One region of the Bacillus sp. ISL-77 genome, then DNA from elsewhere that is predicted to be linked to it. Evidence: predicted binding sites of a transcription regulator. Region 1 holds the regulator's gene; each other region holds the start of a gene.
The links. The regulator Rex, encoded in region 1, represses fermentation and respiration genes when NADH is low (regulators of the CRP and FNR family bind a similar motif). The targets are predictions, from matches to a motif close to TTGTGAAATATTTCACAA.
Positions count from the first base shown of each region.

Region 2: the regulator Rex is predicted to act here: its motif matches at 6,346-6,363, upstream of qoxA (cytochrome aa3 quinol oxidase subunit II).
Region 3: the regulator Rex is predicted to act here: its motif matches at 4,001-4,018, upstream of nirB (nitrite reductase large subunit NirB).
Region 4: the regulator Rex is predicted to act here: its motif matches at 6,753-6,770, upstream of J7E77_RS04145 (TorD/DmsD family molecular chaperone).

Region 1 is NZ_JAGGQY010000093.1:17,448-25,538, reverse strand. It holds gene J7E77_RS28745 (ABC-F family ATP-binding cassette domain-containing protein) at 1-1,460, opposite strand, end outside; gene moaC (cyclic pyranopterin monophosphate synthase MoaC) at 1,639-2,136, shown strand; gene J7E77_RS28735 (redox-sensing transcriptional repressor Rex) at 2,173-2,829, shown strand; gene ystJ (NADP-dependent malic enzyme) at 2,989-4,236, shown strand; gene J7E77_RS28725 (sulfite exporter TauE/SafE family protein) at 4,508-5,260, shown strand; gene dcuS (DcuS/MalK family sensor histidine kinase) at 5,457-7,076, shown strand; gene J7E77_RS28715 (response regulator) at 7,054-7,761, shown strand; gene J7E77_RS28710 (2-hydroxycarboxylate transporter family protein) at 7,881-8,091, shown strand, end outside.
Region 2 is NZ_JAGGQY010000013.1:1,455-9,545, reverse strand. It holds gene J7E77_RS04835 (TerC family protein) at 14-802, shown strand; gene J7E77_RS04830 (phosphatase PAP2 family protein) at 996-1,667, shown strand; gene pssA (CDP-diacylglycerol--serine O-phosphatidyltransferase) at 1,762-2,388, shown strand; gene qoxD (cytochrome aa3 quinol oxidase subunit IV) at 2,461-2,754, opposite strand; gene qoxC (cytochrome aa3 quinol oxidase subunit III) at 2,755-3,360, opposite strand; gene qoxB (cytochrome aa3 quinol oxidase subunit I) at 3,350-5,326, opposite strand; gene qoxA (cytochrome aa3 quinol oxidase subunit II) at 5,316-6,302, opposite strand; gene J7E77_RS04800 (heme biosynthesis protein HemY) at 6,675-6,977, shown strand; gene J7E77_RS04795 (Hsp20/alpha crystallin family protein) at 7,040-7,462, opposite strand; gene J7E77_RS04790 (spore germination protein) at 7,475-7,717, opposite strand; gene J7E77_RS04785 (spore germination protein) at 7,738-8,004, opposite strand.
Region 3 is NZ_JAGGQY010000088.1:25,305-33,395, forward strand. It holds gene J7E77_RS28070 (CamS family sex pheromone protein) at 1-14, shown strand, start outside; gene pruA (L-glutamate gamma-semialdehyde dehydrogenase) at 135-1,682, shown strand; gene J7E77_RS28080 (hypothetical protein) at 1,728-2,456, opposite strand; gene J7E77_RS28085 (hypothetical protein) at 2,701-2,928, shown strand; gene J7E77_RS28090 (hypothetical protein) at 2,952-3,938, shown strand; gene nirB (nitrite reductase large subunit NirB) at 4,140-6,563, shown strand; gene nirD (nitrite reductase small subunit NirD) at 6,661-6,891, shown strand; gene cobA (uroporphyrinogen-III C-methyltransferase) at 6,919-8,091, shown strand, end outside.
Region 4 is NZ_JAGGQY010000011.1:96,172-104,262, reverse strand. It holds T-box leader at 1-47, opposite strand, end outside; gene bcbE (bacillibactin exporter BcbE) at 227-1,513, shown strand; gene J7E77_RS04165 (PTS fructose transporter subunit IIABC) at 1,542-3,404, opposite strand; gene pfkB (1-phosphofructokinase) at 3,418-4,332, opposite strand; gene J7E77_RS04155 (DeoR/GlpR family DNA-binding transcription regulator) at 4,329-5,081, opposite strand; gene J7E77_RS04150 (hypothetical protein) at 5,688-6,074, opposite strand; gene J7E77_RS04145 (TorD/DmsD family molecular chaperone) at 6,064-6,735, opposite strand; gene J7E77_RS04140 (DUF6509 family protein) at 7,014-7,307, shown strand; gene J7E77_RS04135 (cold-shock protein) at 7,351-7,554, opposite strand; gene cspD (cold-shock protein) at 7,743-7,943, opposite strand.

The DNA.
Region 1 (8,091 bases):
GCATTCTCTAGAACTTCCTTACTATCTAAGTCAAGATGGTTGGTAGGCTCGTCCAAAATTAAGACATTTGCTTTCTCCAGCATCAGTTTAGCTAAAGCTAGACGGGCTTTCTCACCACCGCTTAAGGTGGAAACTATTTTTAAGACATCATCACCAGAAAATAAGAAATTACCGAGCACCGTACGTATTTCTTTTTCATTTTTTAGTGGATAGTCATCCCAGAGTTCATTTAAGACCCGCTTATTGGAGGTCAATTCAGCTTGCTCCTGGTCGTAATACCCAATCTGAAGGTTTGTCCCATAGAGTATGGTTCCCTCAAGTGCAGGCAACTTTTTGATAATTGTTTTTAAAAGTGTTGATTTGCCGATACCATTCGGTCCAACCAATGCGATACTTTCACCTTTATAGGCCCGGAAAGAAATGGACTCTGAAACCTTACCATCCTTGTATCCAACAGCGAGTGAATCCACTGTTAAAACATCATTTCCGCTTTGTTTTTCAATTTCAAACGTGAAGGAAGCAGACTTTTCATCGCCTAATGGACGATCCATCATCTCCATCTTTTCAAGCTTTTTACGCCGGCTTTGGGCTCGTTTGGTTGTCGATGCCCGCGCTAAATTGCGGTTGATAAAGTCTTGGAGATCAGCGACCTCTTGCTGTTGTTTTTCGAAAAGCTTTAAATCACGCTCATAATTTGCCGCCTTTTGATCAAGGTAAGAACTATAGTTGCCTGTAAACCTTTGGATTTGCTTACGGGATACTTCATAAACTTGAGTAACAACTTTATCTAAAAAATAGCGGTCATGGGAAACGATCAAAATCGCCCCATGATAACTTTGTAAATATTGCTCCAGCCAGGAAAGCGTATCAATATCAAGGTGGTTTGTGGGCTCATCCAATATTAGGATATCAGGCCTGGTTAACAAGAGTTTACCAAGGGCTAGACGAGTTTTCTGACCGCCGCTTAAACTAGATATCATCAAGGATTTGTCATGGAAATTCAGCCCATGAAGGACGGAGCGCATCTCTGCCTCATATTGATACCCTCCCTGTTCTTTAAATTTCACCTGAAGATGATCGTACTCTTTTAGGATCCTTTCGTACCTGCCACTGTCTTCAAAAACAAGAGGATCAGCCATTTGTTCTTCAAGTGTGCGGAGTTGTTTTTCCATCAATCGCAGCGGTTCAAAAACCGTCAGCATTTCATCCCATATGGATAATGATGATTCTAACCCAGTATTTTGAGCTAAATAGCCAATCGTCACTTCTTTTGGCTTGATGATTTCTCCGCCATCATGCGACAAGTGTCCGGCTATAATCTTCAACAATGTCGATTTTCCCGCCCCATTGCGTCCAACAAGGGCAACACGGTCCCGAGTTTGTAATTCGAGCTTAATATTCGATAAAATAAGGTCAGCACCATAATATTTTTGTAATTGATTAACCTGTAGCAAAATCATTCTCATTCACCTCTATTACATAGGATTAGTGTACCTTATTCCCGGTATGTCGGCAATAAACTGCTCGCCATATTAGCGGAGTAAGGGTCCTAAATCGACATAAAATGTAATATTTAGTTCAAAGTTTCACACACATATAAGGAAAAATAGTGTATGATTTGATGGGAGGATTTTTTATATGGCAGAATTTACGCATTTTAATGAAGAAGGCAGAGCAAAAATGGTCGACGTCAGTGATAAGCCGGAAACGGCACGTACGGCGCTTGCTCATTCCAGCATTACCGTTAGTAAAGAAATTTATGATAAAATAACTAATAATGAGATGAAGAAGGGCGATGTCTTAGCAGTGGCCCAGGTAGCAGCTGTCATGGCAGCAAAGAAGACATGGGATTTGATTCCAATGTGCCATCCGATTCCATTAACAGGTGTTAATATTTCTTTCTCTTGGGAACAGGATAAGGATGAGAATTATCAATTATATATTGCTGCAGCCGTTAAAACGAAGGGGAACACAGGAGTGGAAATGGAAGCGTTAACAGCCGCATCCGCATGTGCCTTAACAGTTTATGATATGTGTAAAGCCGTTGATAAAGGTATGGTAATTGGACCGACGTATCTTGTCGAAAAAACAGGCGGTAAAAACGGTGATTTTAAAAGAGATGAAAGAGTTAAATAAATTTTTAACTAAACCATTCATGGGGTGTGGGAGATTATGAGTAATGAAACAACGAAAATACCACAGGCGACAGCAAAACGGCTGCCCCTCTATTATCGATTTCTAAAAAACCTGCATAGTTCCGGCAAGCAAAGGGTCTCTTCAGCGGAATTGAGTGAAGCAGTAAAGGTAGACTCAGCAACGATTCGCCGCGACTTTTCCTATTTCGGTGCGTTAGGAAAAAAGGGCTATGGGTATAATGTTAATTACTTAATATCCTTCTTCCGAAAGACCTTAGATCAGGATGAATTAACTAAGGTTGCCTTAATAGGAGTCGGAAATCTTGGGACTGCCTTTTTAAACTATAACTTTTTAAAAAATAATAACACAAAAATAGAATGCGCCTTCGATGTGGATCCCGACAAAATGGGAACCATGATTCGCGAGGTACCCGTTCATCCTATGGATGATTTAGAGAAGGTGTTATCAGAAACTAATATTTCAGTGGCGATATTAACGGTTCCGGCTCCTGCCGCACAAATGATAACCGATCGACTGGTCCAAGCGAATGTAAAAGGGATCTTAAATTTCACTCCGGCAAGGTTAAATGTTCCACCATTAATAAGGGTCCATCATATTGACTTGGCTGTGGAGCTTCAATCGCTAGTCTACTTTTTAAAGCATTATCCAACGGTGGAAATAGATGAAGAATAATTAGTTAATAAGGCTTTCCACAAAATTTGTGGAAAGCCTTTTGTATGATTAAATCCCTGCTTTTTTTAATTACATAATCTATCAAAATATTGACCTATGCACTAAGATTTAGATAGATAAAGTGCAAGCGGTTACTAATTCGGAAAGTGGGGAAATCCAATGTCAATTTTACGAGATGAAGCGTTAAAAATGCATAAGGAGCATCAAGGAAAGGTTGGAATCTATTCAAAGGTTGCAGTACATAATGCAAAAGATTTAAGCCTAGCCTATTCACCTGGTGTGGCAGAGCCATGTTTGGACATTTATGCAGACGAAAATAAAGTCTATGATTATACCTCAAAGGGCAATCTAGTTGCAGTTGTATCCAATGGGACAGCAGTCCTGGGGCTTGGGAACATTGGACCAAAAGCTGCGATGCCTGTGATGGAAGGAAAGGCCGTGTTATTCAAATCATTCGCAGATGTTGATGCTTTTCCCATTTGCTTGGCCACAACTGATACAGACCAGATCGTAGAAACCGTCAAATTGCTAGAACCAACATTTGGCGGAGTGAACTTGGAGGATATTGCTGCGCCGCAATGCTTTGATATTGAAGACCGCCTCCGCAAAGCCTGTGATATTCCTGTTTTTCATGATGACCAGCATGGAACAGCGATTGTAACAGCGGCTGGTTTAATCAACGCATTAAAATTAGCGGATAAAAAAATTGAAGATATTCGTGTTGCAGTAAATGGAGCAGGTGCAGCAGGAGTAGCGATTGTTAAACTTATGCTACATATGGGCGTGAAGGATGTTATTTTATGTGATACAAAAGGAATTATTTATGAAGGCCGCCCGGTTGGAATGAATCGATTCAAAGATGAAATGGCACAAATCACAAATCGCGAGCAAAAACAAGGAACGTTAGCCGATGCGCTTGTTGACGCAGATGTGTTTGTGGGGGTATCAGCAGCTGGGGCCGTTACGAAGGAAATGGTTGGTTCTATGCACCGTGACCCGATAATCTTTGCCATGGCCAACCCGGTACCGGAAATTATGCCGGATGTGGCCAAAGAAGCAGGAGCACTTGTAGTGGGTACAGGACGTTCTGATTTTCCGAACCAGGTTAATAATGTGCTTGCATTCCCAGGAATTTTCCGCGGTGCTTTAGATGTCCGTGCAAAGGAAATCAACGAGGAAATGAAGCTCGCCGCGGTTTATGCAATTGCTGGTTTAATTTCAGAGGATGAGCTCCATGCCGATTATGTCATTCCAGATCCATTTGACCCTCGGGTCGCAGCACAGGTAGCAACCGCGGTTGCGTATACTGCAATGGAAACAGGGGTAGCCCAAAAAATTATCAATGTTGAGGAAATTAAGCAACGCCTATCAGCATTAGCAGAAGCAAAACAACCAGTGCTTGCTTAGGTCGAGTAAAATCTAGCTTTTAAGGGAAGACTACCTCAACCTAGTTGAGGTAGTCTTTCAAATTTTGGAAATTAGGGCATAATTCCAATATATCTTTTAAATTTTTAGTACAATAATGAATGATAGTTTTTTCTTTTTCAAATCAGTGGGTAAAATAAGGACAAAATCGATGGTGAACTGACTCATTTTGTCGGTATGACCCCGTCCTTAGGTAAGTAATAAAACATTTCCTAGAAGGACATCTAGGGTTTTGCAATCGGAGGGGATGAAGTTGGCGATTGTGCTGACGATGTTTGTGCTTGGGATTTTATTAGGATTTGTCGGGGCAGGCGGCTCTGGCTTTATTATTGCCATCTTAACAGTTATTTTTGGAGTACCAATACATATGGCGTTAGGGACATCACTAGCAGCGATGGTATTTACTAGCATGTCAGGTGCCTACAGCCATTTTCGTCAAGGAAATATCTCAATTAAAACGGGTTTAATCGTCGGCGGATTTGGGGCAGCTGCCTCCTATTTAGGTTCAAAACTAGCCAGTTTGATTCCGACTCATTCTTTGCATTGGTTAACAGCGGGGATGTTATTTTTGTCGGCTGTGATCTTGGTTGTTCGCTTATTTATTGTTCAAAAAATAAAGGCAAACAACAAAAAAGTGAAACCTGGCAACCTGTTTCTCATTAAGAAAGCGGCAGTTGTCGGGTTGGTTACCGGATTGTTGTCTGGTACATTTGGGATAGGTGCTGCACCGTTCATTCAAATCGGATTGCTGGTCATCATGGGACTTTCGCTTAAGCAATCAGTGGGTACAACAATGCTCGTTATTTTGCCGATCGCTTTAGCAGGAGGAATCGGCTACTATTTCGAAGGATACCTGAATTTAACCCTGTTAGTTGAAGTGGTAGGAGGAACGATGATTGGCTCCTATGTCGGGGCTAAGTTTACAGCCCTTGCTCCGCAGCCCGTATTAAAAGGTGCGATGGTCCTGACCCCTATTATCGCAGGAGCTATTTTGCTCATAAGTTAAGGCATCGTTCGCAAGGATGGTTAACTGAGACGATGAACTCTCAGACCAGCCTAAGTTAAAGAAAGTTTCTAAGACTGCAAGGTATTTTCATAAGAATGCTTTGCAGCCTTTTTGCGTTTACTTACCGGGATGGTTAGTATGTCATCAGGTGGAGATCAGAATGGTGCCTGTCGCCTTCTCAAAGATGGAGGGAAATATGAGAAAGGGAAGATGGAGTTTACAGTCGGTAATTATTGTCTTTGTGTGTATGGTGGTTACTTTTTCACTATTGATAACAGATTTACTAATAAGTTCGAGAATTGCTAAGGAGACGGAAAAAGGTCAGGCTGAGAAAGCAAGAAATGTGGCTCGAATGGTTGCTCATAGTCCGCTTGTTGTTAATGCAATGAGTAGAAAACAGAATGAAAAGGAAATCCAAACGTTTGCCAATGAAATGAGAAAGGTCACGAACGTTTACTTTATTGTTGTGATGGATATGAACGGGATCCGAAAATCCCACCCTGATAGTAAAGAGATAGGGAAACCATTCAAGGGTGGAGATGAAGGGCCTGTCCTAAAAGGAAAAGAGCATCAATCTATTTCAAAGGGATCTCTTGGACCTTCATTACGCTTCTTTACGCCAATTAAGGATGCAACCGGGAAGCAGATCGGGGCCGTGGCTGTTGGGATATCTTTAGATAATGTGGAAAAGGCCGTCAAAAAGAGCAGAATGGGGATTTATATTGGGACGATGATTGGTATCTTAATCGGTGTTCTCGGGGCTGTTATTTTAGCTAGATATATAAAAAAGATCTTACTTGGGCTTGAGCCGTTTGCGATTGCTAAATTATTAGAGGAACGAAGCGCGATGCTTCAATCGGTGCGTGAGGGAATTGTTGCAGTGGATCAACACTCAAACATAACACTTGTCAATCGAGCAGCCTTAAAGCTGTTTGATAAAGCAGGCCTGCAAGATAACCCAATGGGGACAAATATAGAAGAATATATGTCATCTACTCGCTTAAGTGATTTATTAAAAACAGGTAAACCTGAATTGGATGAAGAACAGAATATAAATGGGATGACCATTTTAACCAACCGAGTCCCCGTTATCGTTGGGAATAAGGTAGTGGGCGCAATTGCTACTTTTCGCGATAAAACAGAAATACAGGTACTCGCTGAAGAACTGACAGGAGTAAGAGCATACGCCGATGCACTTCGGGCCCAGGCACACGAGTTTATGAATAAACTTCATGTGATTTTGGGGATGGTCCATACAGGTTATTATGAAAAAGTTGTCGAATACATCAATGAAACGGTTGATCATCGTAATAACGAAATTGGCTTCGTTACCAAAAAGATAAAGGACCCTGTTTTAGCTGGCTTTTTAATTGGAAAGTTGAGTTATGCAAGGGAATCAGGGGCAGAGTTATCAGTTTCCTGTGAACAGCCTCTTCCGCAGCCCGCTGTTTCTGATGTGACACACGAACTCATAACCATTGTTGGCAATTTAATTGATAATGCCACCGAGGCTGTGAATGGTTGTACGGTTAAAAAAATAGCAGTAGAATTCGAATATGGCGATGATATTTTAACAATTGAAGTAAATGATACAGGGGCAGGGATGAGTGAAGAACTGCAAAATCAAATTTTTAACAAAGGATTCTCAACAAAAGGTGAAAATAGAGGGTTAGGACTGTATCTCGTTTCGCAGGCGATTAAGAAGCTGAGAGGGGAATTAATTCTTTCATCAAAGCCTGGAAAAGGGACTGTTTTTACCGTGTATATACCATATGAAGGGGAGGGGGTCCAGAATGATCCGGGTAATGATTGTTGAAGATGACCCAATGGTGGCTGAATTTAATAAACGCTATCTTGAGCAAGTTCATGGATTTACCTTGATGGCAATGGCCGCATCCGTGGATGAGGCGATTGGGAAAATTGAAAAACTAGAAATCGATCTTATCTTATTGGATATATTTATGCCGGGGAAACAAGGATTAGAGCTGTTAACCTACCTTCGTGAAAATGAGAAAGAGACCGATGTGATTATTATTTCAGCTGCGTCAGATATGGAGCGGATTAAAAAGGCTTTAAGATACGGAGCCGTTGATTATTTAATTAAGCCTTTTGAATTTGAACGCTTTAGTAGAGCATTAGTTGCATATAAGGATCAAACAAAGTTTATTCAAACTCAACAAGTGATTAACCAAGACGTATTGGACAATCAATTACTGCACCGAGAGGATAGGCCTCTTATCGAAGATTTACCAAAGGGATTGACAAAAGATACCCTTAAGCAAATCTGGGATACGATTCAAGAGTTAAAAAATGTCCCGTTTTCAACAGAGGACGTAGTGAAGGTCGTGGGAATTTCTCGGGTCTCGGTCCGTAAGTATTTAAATTTTTTAAAGGAAATTGGAATCCTTGACGTTAAGGTAATCTACGGTACAGTAGGGAGACCCGTTTACCAGCATGAATTTAATCGATTGAAACAACATCTGATCAAAAACTTTTTGTAAGCAGCCTAAAACTGCTTACTTTTTTTATTTACAAAAACCTTATTAAATTTACATAAACTATGAAAGCGGTTTAATTCAGAATATGATAGAAACATCAATAGATTGGGGGATGAACACTTATGGAACCAGCAAGAAAGTTGCAATCGCTTACGGTTGTTGCAGGGGAAAAGGAAAATAAGGGGATTTTAGGTAAATTTGGCAGTTTGAAGGTAGGGGTAGTTCCACTGCCACTTTATATCGTTATCGCAGCTGTTGTCTACTTTTCAGCCGTCTATAAATTGCTTCCAGCGGATATGATTGGTGGCTTTGCCATTATTATTGTTATGGGTA
Region 2 (8,091 bases), on a different contig from region 1:
GGAGGAAACATTCATGGACTTAACTCTGTTACTCGAATACGGCTGGGTGTTAATGATCTTGGTGGCATTAGAAGGTCTGTTAGCTGCAGACAACGCTTTAGTACTCGCAATTATGGTTAAGCAATTACCCGAGGAAAAACGTAAGAAGGCCTTATTTTATGGTTTAGCCGGAGCCTTTGTGTTCCGCTTTGCTTCCTTGTTCGTGATTTCATTTCTTGTTGATGTATGGCAGGTTCAAGCAATTGGGGCTCTTTATTTACTGTTTATGGCTGGAAATCATATATTCCGTAAGGTAATCAAAGGGAAGGCAGCAGAGGATAAAGAGGAGAAGGAAGGATCAAAAAAAAGCAGCTTTTGGATGACTGTATTAAAAGTCGAAGTGGCTGACATTGCTTTTGCGGTTGATTCGATTCTTGCTGCTGTCGCGATGGCGGTTGCTTTACCAGACACTCCACTGCCTAATATCGGCGGTCTGGATGGTGGTAAATTCTTAGTTATTTTCGCTGGCGGCATTATTGGTCTAATTATTATGAGGTTTGCAGCAAATCAGTTTGTAAAGCTCTTAGAAAAACGTCCAGGTCTTGAAATTGCTGCCTTTACGATTGTTGGCTGGGTCGGTGTGAAGCTTGCAGTTTACACCTTATCACATCCAGCATTGGCTATTTTAAGCGAGGAATTTGCGCATTCAATGGGATGGAAAGTAACCTTTTATGTTGTGTTGGTAGGTATTGCTGCCGCAGGCTGGTTTTTCTCCAAAGACAACAGCACAGAACCAATGAGAAAAGAACAAGAGACTTTATAATTATTAATTCATTTTAAGCCTAATAAAAGGCAGACTAAAAAGTTCTGCCTTTTATTATTAATCCTAACTAAGAACATACATTTTTGAGATACTTTTCAAAGTCTCAGTGATAGTATAGACAGTAAAGGCTTAAACTAAGAGCACCTTATTATCGTACAATCACAATTCCAATTTGCCTGAGAGGTTTGAGTTGATGAATTTAAAAACGTATCTTGTTATTGCCTTTAGCATTAGTGCTGTTTCCATAATTGGATTTAGTTTGATATCCTTATTGATAAGTGATCAGAAAATCATCTATTTTGACCGTACAGTAATTGATATGGTCCAAGGGTCTGAAACATTGGTTCTTACAAATGTGATGAAATTTTTTACGTTTATTGGTTCTGCCCCTTTTGTCATTGTTCTTAGTCTTTTTCTGTTATTTTTTCTCTATAAAGTACTTCATCATCGCTTGGAATTAATATTGTTTGCTGCGGCAATCACGGGATCGGCGATATTAAATGATATCTTAAAGCAGTTTTTTCAAAGAGTCCGTCCTGATTTCCATCGTTTAATTGATATTGAAGGCTATAGTTTTCCAAGTGGACATGCGATGAATGCTTTTACGGTTTATGGTATTCTTTCGTTTTTATTATGGCGTCATATTCCAAGCAGGTTTGGCAGAGGTGTGTTAATCTCCGTAAGCATGGTAATGATTTTAGCAATCGGAATCAGCCGAATCTATTTAGGTGTCCATTATCCAAGCGATATAATCGGCGGCTATTTTGCAAGTGGGTTCTGGATTACAATGGCGATTTTGTTTTTTCAATATTACCAAGAGAAACGTTATAATAAGAAGAAACAACGAGAAAAGGGTATTGCATGATTATCTTAATTAGTATGGAGTGATACATATCATCAGAAACAGTATTCCTAATTTATTTACGATTTCTAATTTATTTTTTGGATTTTTATCAATTATGTATTCTGCGCAAGGGGATTACAAAAACGCAGCCATTTTAATTTTGATAGGGATGATGCTCGATAGCATGGATGGCCGAATTGCAAGAATGTTACGGGTGGATAGTGAATTGGGGAAAGAATTAGACTCTTTAGCGGATGTAGTTACCTTCGGGGTGGCCCCTGCAATGATGGCATATTATTCCTACTTTTCTGAATTTGGGGTAGCAGGCATGGCCATTTCTGGTCTATTTCCTTTATTCGGTGCCTATCGGTTAGCTCGGTTTAATATTAATGCAGTTAAATCATCCAATAAGTATTTTACTGGTGTCCCAATAACGGCCGCAGGGGGATTGTTAACACTTCTTACCTTGTTCCACGGGAAAATGCCAGCGATTATCCTTCCTTTTGCCTTTTTTATTCTGTGCTACTTGATGGTTAGTACCATTAAAATTCCTAGCCTAAAGGATATCCCGCTTCCAAAATACGGAATTATCGTCACACTATTTTTGGGATACGCCATATACCTTGTCTTTAAAAAAGAACAGCATCGCTTTCCGTACTTCATATACGTAGCAATACCGCTTTATATAGCTTTTATCGGCTACCAATTAGTTCGGAACAAAAGAAAAAATAGTCCAAAATAAAGAAGGGTGTCAGGCACAATGTGAAATTTTCACATGGTGCCTGACACCCTATTTTTATTTCTATTTCCTTACTTACATTCCAAACGACATGACCCAAATGGATCCAGCAACGGTTACGAAGGCAATGAAGAAGCCGTAGATGACGTTGATGATTTGGGATTTACCATCTTCTCCTTCGTTCATATGCATGAACATATATAATTGAAGGGCAGCTTGGATTACAGCTAAAGAGCCTATAATCCAAAGGATGGTTGTAAAGGGAAGAGAGGTTTTTAGTGCCACACCAAGTGCAGCAAAGGTTAGCACTAATGACATGATAAAACCTAACACGTGTGTAAGCGGAAACCCTTTTGTATTTTTAGCCATTTATGCCACCATCCTTGCTAAATACACAAATGTGAAAATAAAAATCCAGACAACATCTAAAAAGTGCCAATATAGACCGATAATAAATGTTTTACGGGCAGTAACAGGTGTTAAACCTCTTTTTAATATTTGAATAATCACCATGGTTGCCCAGCCGATACCCATGCTCACGTGCAGTCCATGTGTACCAAGTAAAACAAAGAAGCTAGATAGAAAAGCACTGGTTTGCATTGTTGCTCCTTCTTGCACATAATGGATGAACTCCGTTATCTCCATGAATACGAAGCCAGCACCAAGTAGAAGGGTAATAATGAACCATAATAATAGACCATTACGGTTATGGCGGCGCATCTCATAGATCGCAAGACCACAAGTAAAACTACTTGTTAAAAGAAGTATGGTTTCAATCATCACATCTTTTATTTCAAAAAGGTCCTTTGGTGTGGGACCACCTGCGTACCTCGCACTTAGAACAGAAAAGACGGCAAAGAGAGTTCCAAAGAGGACAATCTCAGCTCCTAAGAAAATCCAAAATCCTAGAATATTCATCCGGTTCTGTTCTGTTTGATATTCGAGCGGTAAGGCTGTATTTACATTAGCTGACATGGCTGTTCCCCCCTTTATCGACGTTACGCCATGCTTTTTCCGTTTCCTTTATTTCGTCAACAGTAACATGGAAGCCATCGTTATAATCGAACGAACGAATGATTAATCCAATAATTATTCCAACAGAGGCTACCAGAGCCGCAATTTTCCATTCAAAGACAAGGAAGAATCCGGCGATGCCAAAGATAACCCCCATATAGATTGGTAAGCCTGAATTACTTGGCATATGGATTTCTTTAATTTCGTCGTCTTTCAGGGTCAATCCTTCGTTATCCTTTTTCATATACCAGAAGGCATCAACAGATTTCACTTCAGGTAATTTCGCAAAGTTATAGAATGGAGGTGGTGAAGCAGTAGCCCATTCTAAGGTTCTTGCATCCCAAGGGTCGTTTGAAATATTACGGTCCGCATAGCGTGCACTCCAATAAATGTTATAGCAAAGAGCACCAAAGCCGATAGCTAAAATCACTGCGCCAATGGTAGATAACATGAATAATGGTGCATAGCCTGATTCAGCTGAATACGTGTATGAACGGCGGACAGCACCGTCTAAGCCTAGGAAGAACATCGGCATAAACGTTAAGTTAAATCCAATCGTAAAGAACCAGAAATGAATTTTACCGATTTTTTCATTTAGCATATGTCCGAACATTTTTGGCCACCAGTAATATAACCCGGCAAACACCGCAAACACAACACCAGGAATTAACACATAGTGGAAGTGAGCGACAAGGAATAGGGTATTGTGATATTGATAATCTGCAGCACCCATGGCAAGCATAACTCCAGTTACACCACCAATGATAAAGCAAGGAATGAACGCAAGCGCCCACAGCATCGCTGTTGTAAACTCGATTCGACCTTTTCTCATCGTGAATAACCAGTTAAACATTTTGACACCAGTTGGAATAGCAATCATCATCGTCGTAATGGAGAAAACAGAGTTGACTCCTGGTCCGGCCCCCATCGTAAAGAAGTGGTGAACCCAAACAAGCATACTTAAAAACGCAATTCCAACAATGGAGAATACCATTGATTTATAACCGAACAGCATTTTTCTAGAAAAGGTTGAAATAACCTCAGAGAACATCCCAAATGCTGGAAGAACCACGATATATACTTCAGGGTGACCCCATAACCAGAATAAGTTGGCCCACATCATATCCATACCGCCACCGCTTAAGGTGAAGAAGTGCGTTCCAAAGATCCGGTCAAAGGTCATCAAGGCAAGTGCGACAGTGAAAATTGGAAAGGAAGCCACAATAATAACCGATGCAATGAATGAAGTCCAAGTAAACATTGGCATTTTCATTAGTGTCATGCCTTTAGTTCTCATTTTTAATATAGTTACGATAAAATTAATTCCTGTCATTAACGTACCAATCCCAGCAATTTGCAGGGCAATAGCGTAATAGTTATTTCCGATCCCAGGAGTAAATTCTTTACCTGCAAGAGGGAAATAGGCTGTCCAGCCGGCATCCGGGGAACCGCCAATGACAAACGAAATATTAAACAACATAGCACCACTAAAGAACAACCAGAAGCTTAGAGCGTTAAGTTGAGGGAATGCCACGTCACGCGCGCCAATTTGCAGCGGAATCACCACGTTCATTAAACCAATTAATAATGGCATCGCCGCAAACAAAATCATGATCACACCGTGTGTGGTAAAAATTTCATTGTAATGCTGCGCATCTAAAAATTTCATCTCTGGACGAGAGGTTTGAGCCTTCATTAAAAGACCGTCTACGCCTCCCCGGAAAAACATCAGCACACCAGAAAGGATGTACATAATCCCAATCCGTTTATGATCAACGGTTGTCAACCATTCTCTCCAAAGCCATTTCCATTTCTTTAAATAGGTAACCCCTGCTACAATTCCTATCATTGTTAATAGAATAGCAATCTGAGAACCTAGTATTAATGGGTTGCCGACGATAAAAAAGTCATGCCAATTAATGCCCATTGTGCTCACCTCCATCTGATTTCTCGCCCATGTCCATACTTTCCATTCCATCCATGTCCATAGAATGACCATTTGTTTCTTTCTCTTTAAAAATCTTTCCTTTGACGCCATGTACTTCGTACAATTCAGGATTTGTATAAGTTTTAGAATTCATATCAGCATGATTTACCCATGCTAGATGAGTTCCCAGGAATGTTTCACGACCTAAGTGTGTAGGTTTTAGAAGTTGATTGTATTTCTTTTCTGTTAACTTTGGGGCAGTATCTTTGACATCCTTAACCCACTTTTCAAAGGCTTGCGGGGATTTCGCTTCAACTGTAAATTCCATATCAGCATATCCCTTGCCGTTAAAGTTTGTATTTTTACCTAGAAATTCTCCAGGTTTGTCTGCTGTGAGATACAACTCTGTCTCCATTTTGTTCATGGTATACTTTTGACCACCTAAAGCAGGAACCCAGAAGGATTGCATTGTACCAGCAGAGGTTAACTTAAACTGTACCGGAGTGCCAGCAGGAATATTCACATAGTTCACTGTCTCGATCCCTTGTTCTGGATAGCTAAAAATCCACTTCCAATCAGCTGATGTTACATTAATGGTAATAGGTTTTTTATTTTCATACCCGGCAGGTACTTTCTCTAATTTATAGATTGTTTTAACAGTAGGAACCGTTAAAGCAATGACAATCAGAATAGGAATGACAGTCCAAATAATCTCTAATTTTGTACTGCCGTGTTCTTCAGGCGGTTCGTAATCTGCATTTTCAGGTTTCGCACGATATTTCCAAATGATATATCCAAATAAACCGAATACAACGACAACCACTAACAGCATAAAAATAAGTGACCAGTTAATTAATTCTAGAATGTCACGTGCGGCAGGGCCTTTTGGATCAAAGACGACCATATTCGTACAGCCGCTTAAAAGTAAAGTTGGTACTAAAGCTAACAGTGGAATGATGTAGCTTTTTTTAAACATGAATATTTCTCCCTTCTAGAATGTTCATTTTTTGATATGATTATCGTGAATTCATTCACAAACAAAACCAGACTAATTCCTTCCTTCATTGTAATAGATGTAAAAATTTAAATTAATTATCATTTAATATTAATTAGTCTGTATGTATTTCCTAAAATCTATATTAACAACATTGCTGTGATGTTAATATAGGTTTTTAGATTAAATTGTGACAAATTTGTTAAGGATTTAAAATCCCTTACTAGGAAAAATTAGGTAAGTTAATTTTACAAAAAGTACATTTATGTCTTTTGTTGTTTCAAAGCTAAACATTGTATTTTGGATTAAAAGTGGGATAATATAAAGGAATTCATAGTTAGAGGAGAGCACAAAATGAAGGTAAAAGTTAATCGGAATGCAGCAAAAGCATTGAAGAAAATGATGGAACAAGAAGAGGCACAAGGGAAATTGTTTCGAGTATATGTGACAAGTATCCACGGGGACCACGCCCATTATGATTTAAAGCTTGATACACCAACAGAAAACGATGTAGTGGTTACAAGTGATAAAGAAATTGACTTTATTCTTGATAAAAATGATCCGACCTTAAATAATATCTGGATTCAATATTTCCAATTACCAAAAGAAGAATGGCTAATTACCAACCCAACAATGGGCGTACATCATCACCATTAATAAAACAAGAAAAAACGCTTGTGAGTTCACTGCGTTTTTTTTGTGAATATATTCTTTTCTTTCTATTGAAAATTATTCAACACACTTTTTCGAGGATAGGATATATGAAGTAGTCCATTATTAATTTGTGTTTGCATTAAATGAGCATAAGTTGGTTCTGGAAGTTCAATGACGCGTTCAAAATCACCATAGATTCGCTCTCTTTTCATTCCCATTTCAAATGGTAGAACCGGCTTTATTCTGCCATTAATTTTTAAATGTGTATTTGTGATTAAGTTAATTGAAAGATCTTCTTGATTTACTCCAGGTATTTCAAAAATAATAAAGTAATAATTTTCATTTAGATATATATCAAATTTTGGATTACATACCGCTTCTCTAAAAAATTCATCAGGATGTTTTTGCTTAAGTACGCTAGACCAAAAATTGCTCTCTCTATACTCATTTGTAATCTCTAGCCATTTTCTCATTTTTTCTATATCCATCTTACTACTCCTTTAAAGTTGATTGGCGATAGGCATAGAAGGGTTAGCTATTTGATCCTGATCACTAACATCTGGATCTAGATTGCCAGAGTTCATAAGAGAAGAAGCCGGTGAAAAATCACCCAAAGAAAAATTTGCTCCGACAAATTTACTATTAGCAGTATGGCTGTTATGCACAGTAGGACCTATATCAACATTTCCGTTTTGCGTAGCTCCATTAATCTTAAAATTTAAAATATTTATTTGAAATGGCATATCATATAACCCCTATAATGTTAGATTGGTGGTACAGGTTGAATGGGTTTATTTACATTGGCAACATCAGTAGTTCCAATTGAAGTTTGATCATTGACGTCAGGATCATTTAATAGGTTTTCCATCATTGCTTCAGTGGGTGAAGTATCTCCATATGAAGCATTAATTCCTTGTGATTTAGTATTGGAAGTGGGACTATTATGAGATGCTTCCCCTATAGTTATGGAACCATTACCCGAAATACTGTTAATTTTTAAATAATATAAATTGATTACAACCGATGGCATCTTTAAACACCTTTCTATCCTTTGGCTTATGGGTACTATATGCTAAAGTGTGCCTATTTGTTACTTAATGGTACTCCTGTATTATGA
Region 3 (8,091 bases), on a different contig from region 1:
ATATTTATCAATAAGATCTGGCTAATGCTGGGTCTTTTTTTGTGGGACCCGACAATTATTGCGGCCTTTAAATGAAACATGTTAGAATGAACAGTGGAGTGTAAACGTTTTTAATACATAGGAGGGTTTAACAAATGGTACAACCTTACAAGCACGAACCATTTACAGATTTTACGATTGAAGAGAACCGTCAGGCCTATCTAAAGGCGTTAAAAACAGTTGAAGGTTACTTAGGTCAGGATTACGACTTAGTTATTGATGGAGAAAGAATTGCAACAGAAGATAAAATTGTTTCTTATAATCCTTCCAATAAGGAAGAAGTAATTGGCCGCGTTTCAAAAGCTAGCCAAGACCTAGCTGAAAAAGCAATGCAAGCAGCAGTCGAAGCATTTAAAACTTGGAAAAAGGTCAAACCTGAAGTCCGCGCGGATGTTTTATTTAAAGCTGCAGCAATTATTCGCCGCCGCAAACACGAATTTTCTGCTCTTATGACGAAAGAAGCTGGTAAGCCATGGAGAGAAGCGGATGCAGATACTGCTGAAGGAATTGATTTCCTTGAATACTATGCACGCCAAATGCTAGCACTTAAAGATGGTGTACCCGTTCAAAGCCGTCCGAACGAATTTAATCGTTATTCCTATATTCCCCTTGGTGTTGGTGTTATTATCTCGCCATGGAATTTCCCATTTGCGATCATGGCAGGAACTACAGTAGCAGCTATCGTTTCTGGTAACCCGGTTCTATTAAAACCCGCTTCAACTACTCCTGTGATTGCAGCGAAGTTTGTTGAAGTCATGGAAGAAGCAGGTCTGCCTAAAGGTGTTCTTAACTTCGTACCAGGAAGCGGTGCTGAAGTGGGCGACTATTTAGTGGACCATAAAGATACTCGCTTTATCAGCTTTACTGGTTCCCGTGATGTTGGACTTCGAATTTTCGAGCGTTCTTCGAAAGTGAACCCAGGACAAGTATGGATGAAACGTTTGATTGCTGAAATGGGCGGTAAAGATACCATTGTGGTTGATAGTGAAGCAGATCTAGAGCTTGCTGCTCAATCAATTGTTGCAGGTGCGTTTGGCTTCTCAGGTCAAAAATGTTCTGCATGTTCACGTGCGGTAATCGTAGAAAGTGTTTACGATCAAGTATTGAATCGTGTCGTTGAATTAACTAATGAGTTAACGGTTGGAGATCCAACTGAACAAGCTACGTTCATGGGTCCTGTTAACGACAATAATGCGTTCAAAAAAATCATGGAATACATTGAAATCGGCAAGCAAGAAGGCAAGTTAATGGCTGGCGGCGAAGGAGATAATTCTAAAGGTTATTTCATTAAACCAACGGTTATTGCGGATCTTGCTCCTAAAGCACGTATTATGCAGGAAGAAATTTTCGGCCCTGTTGTTGGTTTCACAAAGGCAAAGAACTTCGATGAGGCTCTTGAAATTGCGAACAACACAGAATACGGCTTAACTGGTGCAGTTATTACTACAAACCGTGCTCACATGGAACAAGCTCGTGAAGACTTCCATGTTGGAAACCTGTACTTTAACCGTTCATGTACTGGAGCCATCGTTGGTTATCAGCCATTTGGCGGCTTCAATATGTCCGGAACCGACTCCAAAGCAGGCGGTCCTGACTACTTGCTGCTTCATATGCAGGCAAAAACAACATCTGAAATGTACTAATTATAAAAGTGACCCCCCTTCTCAAGCCGAGAAGGGGGGTCACTTTTATTTTGATATGTTTATCACAAAAGGGACGGTAAATACTTTGCCGTCGTGCTGAAATTGGCCCCATATCTTATAAATGCCTTTTTCAGGAAAAATAGTCATAAAGGTTACCGTTGGACCATTTCCTTCTGTTGTCATCGGATGGATGTGTAAATACTTTTCCGCATCACTGCTCATGGCGACCGCATGCCCCATTGCCCCTAAATATGGCTGCAGATTTTTAATGGGTTGATGGTTTTTTGCATCACTAATGGTGAAATTCATATGGATCGTCATTCCAGCCATCATTTGGTCAAAAGAGAGCTTCACTAGTTTTCCATCAACGACTTTGGTTAGCTTCTGATCAGGGACAAGAGGTTTTTCTTCTGCGGCCTCCCCTTCAATCTGGACCCAATGATTTTCTACACTAGGGTCCCCTCCACCCTTCGGAGTAAATTCAGAGATGAGCTTATAATCTCCGCCGGCGGGGAAACTAGTGGTAAAATCAAATTCGCCATTTCCCTTATATTCTGGATGGATGTGAGAAAAATAAGCTAAATCCTTACTAACAATAAATAAATGCATTTTTTTCTCATGTACAGTATCAAATGATTGAATCGGTTTATTGGACTGATCCATTATTAGCAGTGAAATGGGTATTTTCTCATTTGCATTCGGATGATCCTGGATCTTCCAATCAGACTTTGTAGGGATGACACCAGTTGGAGTGGCACTCATATTATGAGCCATACTCGACTTTGGGACTCTAACCGGATTACAAGCCGATAAAAACAAGGTATAAAAAAGGATCATAACTAGGATAGATTTTTTCAGTGGGAATTCCTCCATTCAATGAGAACTTACTTTTTTAAAAATACATTACCTAATTCAACCAATGCAAGAATTTTATGTAATTTAAAAAGTTACCTATAGTAAAAATAATGATAATATAGAGAAAAGGCAGTAAGGACTAAAAGTGTGGGGGATTGTAAAATTGATTCCATTATATCTATTTCACGTCACATCAGTCCAACATAGTGAAAATTTACTTTGGACATTTTTAATCTGTAATATTTTTGTTGTCACAGCAGGATTTACGTTTATGTATAAATTATTTCGACAGAAAAATGTTCGGGGCGCTGGAATTACTTTTGCGATTGCGTTAGCTGTGAATTATATTCTTATTGCCATCTTTGGGGATATATTTGATTTACTTGGATAAGCGCTAGAGAGGAGATGATATCGTTGAAATATTATCGTTTATGGGTACTTGCCTTTCTATTAAAATTTATTGGTTCTGCATGGGATGCTTCTTATCATTTTAAATATTTATTTGAGGAATACTCCATTCCCCATATTGTTAATACCATCGGTTTTGCTTTAGGCGCATATTTGTTAATTCAAGAGTGGCGACGTTTAAATTATCTGGACCGATTTTCTAGAAACCTGATTACAATAGGCTACGTTATATTCCTAATTGGGATCCCACTAGATTTCACCTATCATATTGCGTATGGAATTGATTTAACCACATGGAGTCCAACCCATTTTATTTATTATATTGGTACAGCAATTATGATTTTTGGGGTCTGGCACGGTTACTTTCTATATACGAGAGATATTCAACCGTCATGGTGGTCACTTCATACCTGGTTTGCCATGTATCTCCTTGAATGCTTGATGTTTCCGAATATGCAACAGGAAAACGGGGCCATTTCATATGATCAATACATTCATGGAAAATCGATTGCCTCAAAGGAAATCCTTGAACTAATCTCAGATCCTGCCTCACAGATTTTTGGCGGCATTCCGGAATGGGTCTATCCCACCTATTCAATCCTAATGGTCGCTCTCCTAACAATTCTAATCATCCGATATTGCCGTGATTATACCATACCTGTGATGGCGACGGCACTTTATATCCTGTTAAGGTTTGTAGGCAAAGCTATTTTTGCTGCAGTTGGTTATCCAACCTCTTATGTTCCGATAACGCTTTTATTCATTCCTTTATGCTATTTATTGTTTAGAAAAACCCCTCGGTTAGCTGGTCTGGCAGGCAGCCTAGCTTATTTTCTTACTTTGTATGCAATCCATATAACTGGTATTCTCATCACTCCACCCTTGGTATTATGGGAGCTTGCCCCTGTTGTAGTAATTGGTGTGCTTGTTCCCATGATTCATTCAATGGTAAAACTCTTTCAAATAAGGAAAACTGAAAAAAAGGTAGTTTAGAGTTAGATAGCATGCATTTTTTGTGTGCTATTTTTTTGTTGCCCAAATATACTATGACAATTATGTGAAAATATTCACATAATTGTTTGGATAGTGACGTACTTCACAAATTTTATCGACGCTAGCATTTACAATTTAAATATAAAGAAAACCTTACTAACCTTAAAAATACTTATTTAACATATAAGGAGTGATTGATAAATGAAAAAACTAGTAATGATCGGAAATGGTATGGCAGGCGTCAGAACGGTAGAGGAAATCCTCAAAGTAACCACTGAACCATTTGAAATTACTATTTTTGGACAAGAACCATATCCAAACTACAATCGGATTAAACTATCAAATATACTTCAAGGGGATACAAACTTTGAAGATATTATCATTAACCCGCTAGATTGGTATAAAGAAAATAGAATTCAATTATTTACAGGTGAATCGATTGTAAACATTGATGTGGACGGAAAACGTGTGGTTAGTAATTTAGGCAGGGAAGTCGAATATGATGAATTAATTATTGCCACAGGATCAAATTCTTTCATCCTCCCAATTCCAGGTGCAGACAAAATCGGTGTGACTGGATTTCGTGATATCAATGATTGTGAAATGATGATCAAGTCAGCTCAGCAATTTAAGAAAGCCGTGGTCATCGGCGGCGGACTTCTAGGTCTTGAGGCAGCAAGAGGACTGTTAAACCTGGGAATGAAGGTTGATGTTGTTCACTTAATGCCGCATCTAATGGAGCGACAGCTGGATTCGGTTGCTTCATCCTTACTGAAGGCAGAACTAGAAAGCCAGGGCATGAACTTCTTAATGGAAAAAGAAACCGTTGAAATCCTTGGCAAGGAACGAGTAACAGGTATTCGCTTTAAAGATGAATCAGAGGTGGAAGCGGACCTGGTGGTTATGGCAATCGGAATTAAGTCTAACACCGAAGTGGCAAGAAACAGCGGAATCTATGTCAATCGCGGGATAGTGGTCAATGACTTCATGGAAACAAGCGTCCCTAATGTTTACGCCGTGGGGGAATGTGCGGAACATCGAGAGATTGTCTATGGCTTGGTGGCCCCATTATATGAACAAGGAAAAGTGCTGGCCAACCGTATTTGTGGCAATTTAGGCGAACCATATGAAGGCTCTGTGACCGGAACACAATTAAAGGTAGCCGGCGTGGACCTTTTCTCTGCTGGAGAAATTTTTGAAGATGGTTCAACAAAATCGATCATGGTCTACAATGAATATGATGGTGTCTATAAAAAGATCTTAACAAGAAATAACACGATTGTTGGTGTCGTGCTATATGGAGACACCAAGGATAGCACCAAATTATTCCGGATGCTGACGAAAAAAGAAGACATTAGCGGAATGACTAGTATTTCGGTCCTGCAATCTGAATGCAGTGCAGGAGGCGGCAATGGTGATGTAGCTTCAATGCCGAATGATGAATTAGTTTGTGGCTGTAATGGAGTCACTAAAGGCGCCATTGTTGAAGCAATCAAAACTCAAGGGTTAACCACACTGGACCAAGTGAGCCATTGTACGAACGCAGGCCGTTCTTGTGGACGCTGTAAACCGATGGTAAGCAATATTCTTGCCTATACACTGGGCGACCAATTTGATGAAGCGGCAGCACAAAAGACAAGCCTGTGCGGTTGTACAACCCTAAGCCGTGATGAAGTTGTGGCCGAAATTAAAGAAAAAGGCTTAACAAGTGTAAAAGAAGTTATGAACGTCCTTGAGTGGAATAATGAGGAAGGCTGTACCAAATGCCGTCCGGCCATCAACTACTATCTAGGTATGATTCATATGGATGAATACAAAGATGATCGTGATTCCCGACTCGTCAATGAAAAAATGCATGCCAATATCCAAAAGGACGGAACCTACTCGGTTGTACCAAGAATGTATGGCGGGGAAACGACAGCAGCCGATTTGAAAAAAATCGCCGAGGTTGCCGAAAAGTATGAGGTACCACTGGTAAAATTAACAGGCGGACAGCGGATTGGTTTATTCGGAGTGAAAAAAGAAGACCTGCCAAGAATGTGGGAAGAGCTCGATATGCCCTCTGGTTATGCCTATGGAAAAACGCTTCGTACCGTAAAAACTTGTGTCGGCGCTCAGTTCTGCCGCTATGGAACACAGGATTCGATGGCACTTGGCATTGAACTTGAAAAGAAATTTGAACGCCTCGATACTCCTCATAAAGTAAAAATGGGCGTATCGGCCTGCCCGCGGAACTGTTCCGAAGCAGGAATCAAAGACATTGGCTTTGTCGGAATTGATGGCGGCTGGGAGATTTATGTCGCTGGTAACGGCGGTGTCGACCTCCGTGCGGGGGACCTCCTATGTACTGTGAAAACACAAGCGGAAGTAATGGAAATCACGGGTGCTTACCTTCAATATTATCGTGAAACAGCCAACTACCTAGAGCGTACTTCAAAATGGGTAGAACGTGTTGGCTTGGATCATGTGAGAGAAGTACTTGCCAATGAGGAAACACGGAAAGCTTTAAACGAGCGCATGGATAAAACATTAAATAAATATATCGAACCTTGGAATGAAGCGATTCAAAGTGAAGAAATTCAAGATAAATATTATGCAAAACACACTATTAAGGCTGGGGAGTGATTCAATATGCTTCAAACAATAACAAGAATTCCAGTGGCAAACTATTCTAATTTAAGAGTTCGATCTGGGTATACTATTTAAAATCGATTATACAGAAATTGCCCTATTTAAATTAACAAGTGGAGAGGTTTATGCGATTGAAAACCGCAGTCCCCATCCAAAAGGAGGCGTCCTTTCAGAAGGCCTTGTCAGTGGCGAGTATGTATATTGCCCCGTCTATGATTGGAAAATATCCTTAAAAGATGGTAAAGTACAGTCACCGGATGTAGGTCAAGTACGGACATTTAAGGTTGAATTAGAGGAAGATATCGTTTTTATTGTCAGATAAGAGCGAAATGGAAAGGATGGCTGCAGAATGAAAAATGGGAAAGTATTTTTAGTAGGAGCAGGACCCGGGGACGTTCGTTTAATCACCGTAAAAGGACTGGAGGCTATAAAGCAAGCCGAAGTGATTTTATATGACCGGCTTGCCAATCCCAAACTTTTAGAGTTTGCTCCAGCAGATTGTGAACTGATTTATTGCGGAAAATTACCGAACCGCCATATTTTACGCCAAGGGAATATCAACGAGCTTTTGGTTGAGAAGGCTCTTGAAGGCAAGCGAGTCGTTCGTTTAAAAGGAGGAGACCCAGGCGTGTTTGGCAGAGTTGGCGAAGAAGCGGCATCCCTGGCCGAATATCAAATTCCATTTGAAATCGTTCCTGGCATTTCATCGGGGATTGCAGCCCCCCTTTATGCAGGAATTCCTGTTACCCACCGTGAGTATGCAGAGTCATTTGCAGTCGTTACTGCCCATGACAAATCGCAAGAGGGCAAACCAGTACTTGATTGGGAAGGACTGGCTCGTGGTGTTGATACCATTGCCTTTTATATGGGAGTCGGCAATTTACCGTTTATTTGCGAAAATCTCCTTAACAACGGTAAACCAGCGTCGACCCCGATTATTTTGATTCAATGGGGTACATTTGGCCGCCAAAAAACATTGCAAGGGACACTTGCTGATATTTCCGAGAAGGTCTTGGAGGCAAAGTTTAGCAACCCATCGATTATTTTAGTAGGGGGTGTCATTTCTCTGCGTGAAAAAATCAGCTGGTTCGAGAAAATGCCGCTGTATGGACGGCAAATACTGCTTGCCCGGACGAGTGAGGGTCAAAGTGAATTAGCAAAGGAATTAATGGATCAAGGCGCCGATGTGATTGAATTTCCAAAGTGGAAAAAGACGGCACTGCCTGTTGATCTGACAAAAGTAACTTCCTATGAAAAAATATTTTTTACCTCACCTGAAAGTGTAGACGATTTTTTTACAGCGGTGATGGAAAGTGGAATGGATATTCGAAAAATCCGTGCCGATTTCTTTGGCGCTTCGATGAAATCAATCAAAGCATTAAATAATCGTGGATTTATTGCTGTACAGGTTGATGAAATGGACGAGACCGGAGCCTTGCTCATTGTTGGGGACGATAGCATCTTGAAAAAAGAGTATGATCAGGCAGACATCATGGTGACTAGCAGAAAAGAAATAGATCAC
Region 4 (8,091 bases), on a different contig from region 1:
TCTTGGAAGAAATAAATTAGTGTACTCCTCTTGCTCAACGAGTTAATTATTTAACTTTCGTGTTGTTTGACTTTATCCTACGCAAATTCCAAGTGAAAGTCAAGTGAAAGATTTAGAAAATTTCAAATTAATTCTTTTCCATTTAAAGGATGCCTTAACTAGGGTTTTTTGCTGTGATTAAGCGAATAGTAATAATAGCAAATCATGAAGGCGGGATTGAAGATTAATGGAACATATTGAACATTTAAGCCAAAATCCAAAAGCTGTGAAAAAGAAACAATCTGCAGCCGGACAAAAGCGGTCCAATGAGATATCTAATCAAAAGTGGGCAATCATCTCACTGTCTTCCATTCCTTTAGTCATGACATTGGGAAATTCAATGTTAATACCAGTTCTACCTTCAATGGAAAAAAAATTATCAATTTCATCTTTTCAAACAAGTATGATAATTACTGTTTATTCGATTGTCGCCATTTTTTTAATACCTGTCGCAGGATACCTATCAGATCATATTGGTCGAAAAAAGGTCATTATCCCCAGTCTCATCATTGCCGGTATTGGCGGTCTAATTTCAGGATTTGCCTCATGGAAACTTGATGATGCCTATTGGATTATTTTAGCTGGCAGAGCACTGCAAGGGGTCGGAGCAGCAGGGGCGGCTCCTATTGTCATGCCATTGGTTGGTGATATGTTTAATAACGAAGATGATGTTAGTTGTTGTTTGGGTCTCATTGAAACATCCAATACGTTTGGGAAAGTATTAAGTCCTATTTTAGGGGCTTTTCTAGCGGGATTCATATGGTTTTTGCCGTTTTTTTCATTCCCTGTATTTTGTGCCATTTCCGTGGTAATGATCATATTTCTGGTCAAATGTCCAAAAACAACCGAGAAACCAATTCCTTTCAAAGAGTTTTTCATCAACGTGAAAAAAACCTTTACTGAAAAGGGCCGTTGGCTATACGGTATCTTTTTTATTGGTGGAATACTCATGCTAGTCCTTTTTGGGATTTTATTTTATCTTTCGGAAATTTTTGAAAAAGAATACAACATTAAGGATATTAAAAAGGGATTTTTTCTTGCATTACCACTAGGAGCACTTTGTCTATCCTCGTTTATAAGCGGTAAGGTGATTAAGAAAAATAAAATATTGATGAAATGGATCACGTTTGCTGGAATTGTCGCAACAGCCGTATCCATTGGTGCACTATGGTTTTCGATTAAGCTTTGGTACATGATTACCATGTTTCTTATTAGCGGAATTGGAATCGGTGCAGGCCTTCCATGTCTAGACGCTTTAATTACCGAAGGCGTTGAAAAAGAAGAAAGAGGAACCATTTCATCAATTTATAGTTCAATGAGGTTTATTGGAGTTGCTGCTGGACCTCCGATTATTGCATTGTTATTAAAGCATGCGATCCATTGGATTTTTATCCTCTTAGGCAGTCTAAGTATCATTGCTGCACTTGTCGCATTAATGGCCATAAAACCCAATGCACAAGGACAAAAGAGCTGAGGAATCCCTCAGCTCTTTCATTTTGTAATTATTTCACTGGTTTTTTTAAGAAACCGATTAATAGTGCTGATACAACTGATCCAACTAAAATAGCTAGTGCGTAAAGAAGGGCTCCATTTTCAACCAATGGGACTACAAATATTCCACCGTGTGGTGCGCGGAGACCAATTCCGAACGACATTGACAGTGCACCTGCGATAGCTGAACCAGCCATAACGGAAGGAATGACACGCAATGGGTCAGCTGCAGCAAAAGGGATCGCCCCTTCGGTAATGAAGGATAATCCCATTACATAACATGCTTTACCAGCATCTCTGTCTTGGTCATTAAATTTATTTTTGAAGAATGTCGTTGCAAGAGCAATTGCTAGCGGCGGTACCATACCTGCAGCCATAATCGCTGCCATTGGCTCATAAACACCACTCGCTAATAAACCTGTTCCAAATACATAGGCAGCCTTGTTAACTGGCCCCCCCATATCAAACGACATCATAAGACCTAGCACAATACCTAATAAAACTGCATTACCTGTCCCAAGACCTGTCAACCAATCAGCAATTGTTCCATTTAACCATGCAACTGGTTTATTCACTACATAAAGCATGATGAATCCTGTGATGGCAATTCCAAAAAGAGGGTACAGTAAGATACTCTTAATACCTTCTAAAGATCTAGGCAGTCCGGCAAATACTTTTTTCAGAAGAAGGACAACATAACCTGCGAGAAAACCAGCAACTAAACCGCCAAGGAAGCCTGCTCCGCCACTTGCCGCCATCATACCGCCAACCATACCTGGAGCAAAACCTGGACGATCTGCAATACTTAGAGCAATAAACCCTGCTAAAACAGGAACAATGAGTCCAAATGCGTTTCCGCCGCCAATCGTCATTAATGCTTCTGAGATCTGGTTATAGGATGGATCATCAGGCTTAAATGAGTTATAACCAAACATAAAGCAAATCGCAATAAGAATTCCACCGCCGACAACAAATGGAAGCATATTAGAAACACCATTCATTAGGTGCTTATAAAAGCCTGTACGTGACCCTTTTTGATCAGATCCCTTTTCACTTTGTCCGCCATTTCCTCGAAAAATAGGTGCATCCTGCTTTAGCGCTTTGTCAATTAATTGTTCTGGGCGACGAATTCCTTCTGCTACTGCTGCTTGGATGACATGCTTGCCGTTGAATCGTTCCATTTCCACATTGATATCTGCAGCAATAATGACTGCTGTTGCATTTTCAATTTCTTCCTTGGTCAAAATATTTTTTGCGCCGCCAGAACCATTGGTTTCAACCTTTATATCTACACCCATTTCAGATGCTTTTGCTTTTAAGGAGTCGGCGGCCATATAGGTATGTGCAATACCAGTTGGACATCCTGTAACAGCAACAATTGAATTCTTTTTACTTATTGTAACTGTTTCTTGTTTTTCCTCTTTATCATTTCGGTTAATGGTGTCAATGATTTCTTCAGGAGTGGTTGCCTTTAGAAGATCGTATCGAACTTCCGCTTTCATTAACAAACCAGAGAGTCGAGCTAATGCTTCTAAATGTGTATTATTCGCACCATCTGGAGCAGCAATCATAAAAAATAGATGTGCCGGTTTACCGTCCAATGATTCATAATTAACACCTGCAGCTGATTTACCAAAGACAATAGCGGCTTCTTTCACTACTTTTGTTTTAGCATGCGGGATTGCGATCCCATCCCCAATTCCAGTTGTACTTTGCTCTTCACGCTTTAGAATCGCTGCTTTAAATTCATCACGGTCGGATATTTTCCCCGCATTAAAAAGTACATCAACCAGCTGATTAATCGTGGCTTCTTTTTCATTGCCTTCAATATTTAATAGAATCGTATTCTTTGATAACAATTCAGTAATTTTCATGGTTTTCTCTCCCTTAACGAATCTCTTTTATATGAACTTGTGGAAGGAGTTCTTCTACTTTTTCCTTGGTACATAAACCTAGTGAAAAGGCTGTTGCACTTCCTGACGCTACACTGTAACGAAAAGCTTCTTCAATATTTCTGGTCCGCACATAGGTAGCCAGGAAACCTGCGACCATTGAGTCCCCAGCACCAACTGAATTTTTCACTTCCCCTTTTGGAACCTCCGCCAAAAGTGTTTTTCCGTTAGTAATCAGGATCGCTCCAGCACCTGCAAGCGAAACTATAACATTTTTTGCCCCCATTTCCACGAGCTTTTTGCCATATGGGATGACTTCAGCAGGGCTTGTAATGGTGGTATCAAATAATTCCCCAAGTTCATGATGATTCGGTTTGATTAAAAATGGCTGATAAGCAAGAACCTTTTTTAATAAATCACCTTCAGCATCAACAACAAATTCTGCTCCACTTTCACTGCAAATTTTCACTAATTCCTCATAGGTTGTTTTAGGTAAGCTAGAAGGGATACTTCCAGCTAGGACTAATAGATCATCTGCTCCTAATTGGTGAATTTTTTGTTTAAGAAGTTTGAAGTTTTGTTCTGAAATATTTGGACCCTTGGCATTAATTTCTGACTCTTGACCGGTTTTAAGCTTTATATTGATTCGAGTATCTTCATCAACCTGAACAAAGTCTGTATCAATTTTTTCATCATGAAGATATCGCTCAATATAAGCACCAGTAAATCCACCAATAAATCCAAGTGCCTTACTTTTGGTACCAAATTGGTTTAATACCGTTGAGACATTTATCCCTTTTCCACCAGGAAACTTCGCCTCATTTACAGTTCGATTTAATTCTCCTAGCTCAAAGCTCTCTAATTTGACTATATAGTCCACTGAAGGGTTTAAAGTTAATGTGTATATCATGATGTCACTACCTTTATTGTTGTTCTATTTACATATTGCTTCTGTGTTTCGTCATCTACATCATTAGTGATAATAGTTGCTTCATGGATATCAACAATTTTGGCAAACGAGATTTCAGAAAACTTTGTATTATCTGCTAAAACATAGTTCTCTCTTGAAAGAGAAATTGCTTTTTGCTTCACCATTGCTTCCTCCTGGTCTGGAGTTGTAAATCCAAATTGTGGATGGATGCCATTAACACCTATGAAACATTTATCAAAACGGTAGAGGTCTAAACCGGCTAATGCTCCCCTTCCGATGAAAGCATTTGTATTCGGCTTCGCCAAACCGCCAATTAAATAAGTCGAAATGCCTTTATCTAATAATGGCTTTAAATGCATTAATCCATTCGTGACAACAACGATCTCCTTTAATGGCAGGAATTCAATCATTTCAATCACAGTGGACCCAGCATCAAGATAAATACAATCACCTTCCTCCACTAAATTCGCTGCAAATTGAGCAACCAATCGTTTTTCTTGAAGGTTTTTGGAGGATTTCTCAATCATACTTGGCTCTTGAAGTTTCCCCTGTAATCTTGAGGCACCTCCATGGATCCTCTTAAGAAATTTTTGGTCTTCTAGCAAAGAGAGGTCTCTGCGAATTGTTGACTCCGAAGACTCGGTTAACTCCATAATTTCATTAATTTTAATAACATTCTTATCTTTTAACAATTGTAGTATGATTCGATGACGTTCTGGTGTTAACAAGTCATCACCACCTATTTTTTTATTCTTCTTAAGTACATAATACTGAAAACGATTGCAAAAATCAATCATTTTCTTTCAAAATCATTCATAAATTGAATGATTTTGAACGTTATTTGAATTTTTCTACAATACATAATATATCAACTTAAAAAACAAAACTTTTCTGCTCTATAATATTTATGTATCATTTTGAAATATTGCTGGTGTGGTTTAATGGTAGAATGTCAGCTTCCCAAGCTGACGGCGGGGGTTCGAATCTCATCTTCTCCTCCATACATATTCTTTCAAAAAACTCGATGTTTTATCGTGTTTATATTAATATAAAAACCGCCAGAAATAATTTCTGGCGGTTTTTGCATGTTCCTTATTGATAAGGACTTAACCATTCAGGGTCCCTATTAATACATAGAGGACATTTTTCCCTTGCAAACTGAAAGGTAGAAAAGGACTGCCCACAATCTATGCATTTTTTTGTATGAAGAGGTTCGCCTGTATCCCTTATTTTCTTTATTTCTGGTATTATTTGAATTGCATTTTCTAAACAAATATTGGAACAATCTGTACAGTTTACACACTTTTCGCTTTTAATTTGTAAAAATGAGTCTTTTAAACTAAACACTTTTTGCAACATAATGAAAGGTCGGGATCATATAACATGTTTCGGTAATTTCTCCCCCTGACACATGCCCTAAGTGGCGGTGTTGATAAATCGCCGTTTTCTTGCGTATCAGTACTTACCCGAACGACCATTCCATCCTTGACATGGGCTTTAATGACACAGCGACCTCCACAATTATTAATACTGCATGTTGAAACAATTTTCTCAGTACCTTTGGCACTCACTGTTTTTGTCTCTTCTTTACGATCAATGAGCATCTTTGTTCCAATTCCTCCGGCAAGAACAGGAATTCCAATTGCCCCGGACCATTTCAAAAAAGTTCGCCGCTGCATTTTATTGGATAAAAGATCCTTCAAATTATTCTTATCTGACATCGGGTAATGCCTCCTTTACTTCTTGTAAAGTAGTCAAATCAAAAGTTAATAAGTCTTCGAGAAGCATGGCTGCCCCCAGGTATAACTGGCTATTTGTATGTTCAATAATTCGTTTACAAAAATAGGGAACCCATATGGTTAAATGTTTTTCAAGAAAGTGTATCTGACGTGAAATTAATTCAACAATTCTATCAGTCATAGTTTCTTGTAAACTTAAATCGGCAAGAAAAAGCATAAATTCCAATTCGAGTAAAAGGTGATCATCAGGCTCATTATTCTCGTTTTTATATTGTAGTCCAAAGAGATGGTATTGCTCCCTGATTTGATAGTTCCATTCCTCAAATAGCAATTGCTCTCTGCTCCGATAATAAGACTCCCACGGTGGCGCTACCAGCTGCCCTGGTCCAATAAAAAGGCGTTGATATTCTTCATACTCCCTGTTGATTTGCTCATCCGTCATGTGGTCAAAAAAGTTCCAAAGTATTTTTCCACCATCATGAATTTCTTCTAATTCCCGTAAGTTACCATTGTTTCGTATTTCAAATAATAACTCGCCATTAGAAGGCACCAAAAATAGCAAATGGAGGAGCTGATAATATTTTTTCCTTGATAAGAAAAATGGCTGTAACTGAATATGTATTCGCACTGTCGTTGTTGTCATCTATTCTCCCTCCTTGATTGTGAAACATTTCACATGTTTATTTATAACCTGTCGCCCACTTTTCCTATAGCACATTTGTTTTTTACAGTTATATCTTACCTTATTCCTGCAATATAATAATCCCATTTATGGAATAATTCACATTTATTTCAAAATGGTTTGAAATTATTATGTAAAATTAACACTATTCGAGAAAAATATTAATAACAATGCTACTTCTAGTTTTTCTTGTTGATTTAAATATGTGTATAATAATTAGGATGAATAATTTGAAGAGGATGATACACTTGAACATTACTGGACACTCAGTTGAAAAATTGGAAGATCCATTCGGTTTATTATCAGGTGACCGATATGAGTTTTTCTTAGATCTTGATGTAGATGAAGAGGATGAGCTTTATTCGGATAAAGGGATTGGCCTAAGGGCCATTTTCGTCAGCGACGAAAATGGTGACAAAATAACCAACTTTTATCTTTATGAACAAGGGAGCGAAAAGGTGCTTGACTTTGATCTAGAAGAAGATGAAGAAGAACTGGTCCTTGCCTATTGTAAAGATAACGCAAAAGAATAATAAAAAGGCAGGGAGAAATGAAACCTCCCTGCTGACAATTTGATCACATAAAATTCTTACTATGATTGTGAATTACTTGCAATTCTTTAGTACTTTCAGTCATTTCACTTTTGCAGATCGGACATAGTGGCACATCAGTGCTTTTAAAATTGTCGCGAATCCAGCATTTACAAGTCTCTGAACTACATACCCAAATTTTAGTTTCTTCTAATTTGATTTCCTCATCATTTTTTCTACCAAACGCCAAAACGATCACCCCTTGTAATTAGTGCATGACTGTTTTTAAATACTTAGTTTGCTAGCTAAATAATATGGAAAATATCAAATACATCATTTAGCAGTATCCTGTTGACTTTTAAACTATTCTAATTGTGTATAAATCATATATATAAAAGGTGATGCTTAATCATGGTGCATCACCTTTTTTTAAAAGAATTAAACTGTTTGAACGTTAGAAGCTTGTGGTCCGCGAGCGCCTTCAACGATTTCAAAAGAAACTGATTGGCCCTCTTCTAAAGTTTTGAAGCCTTCTGATTGGATAGCTGAGAAGTGTACGAATACATCTTGACCGCCTTCAGCTTCAATAAATCCAAATCCTTTTTCTGCATTAAACCATTTAACTTTACCGTTGTTCATGGAAAAACCCCCAAAATATAGTTCACTTTTAATTTATCCTACATTTAAAAAAATAAAAAAGACGCACTAACACGTTTGGGCAATAGACATCACCCACTTTTTCGTGCAGTTACGACTACTTAAACCAATAAATATTTAACTAACTTAA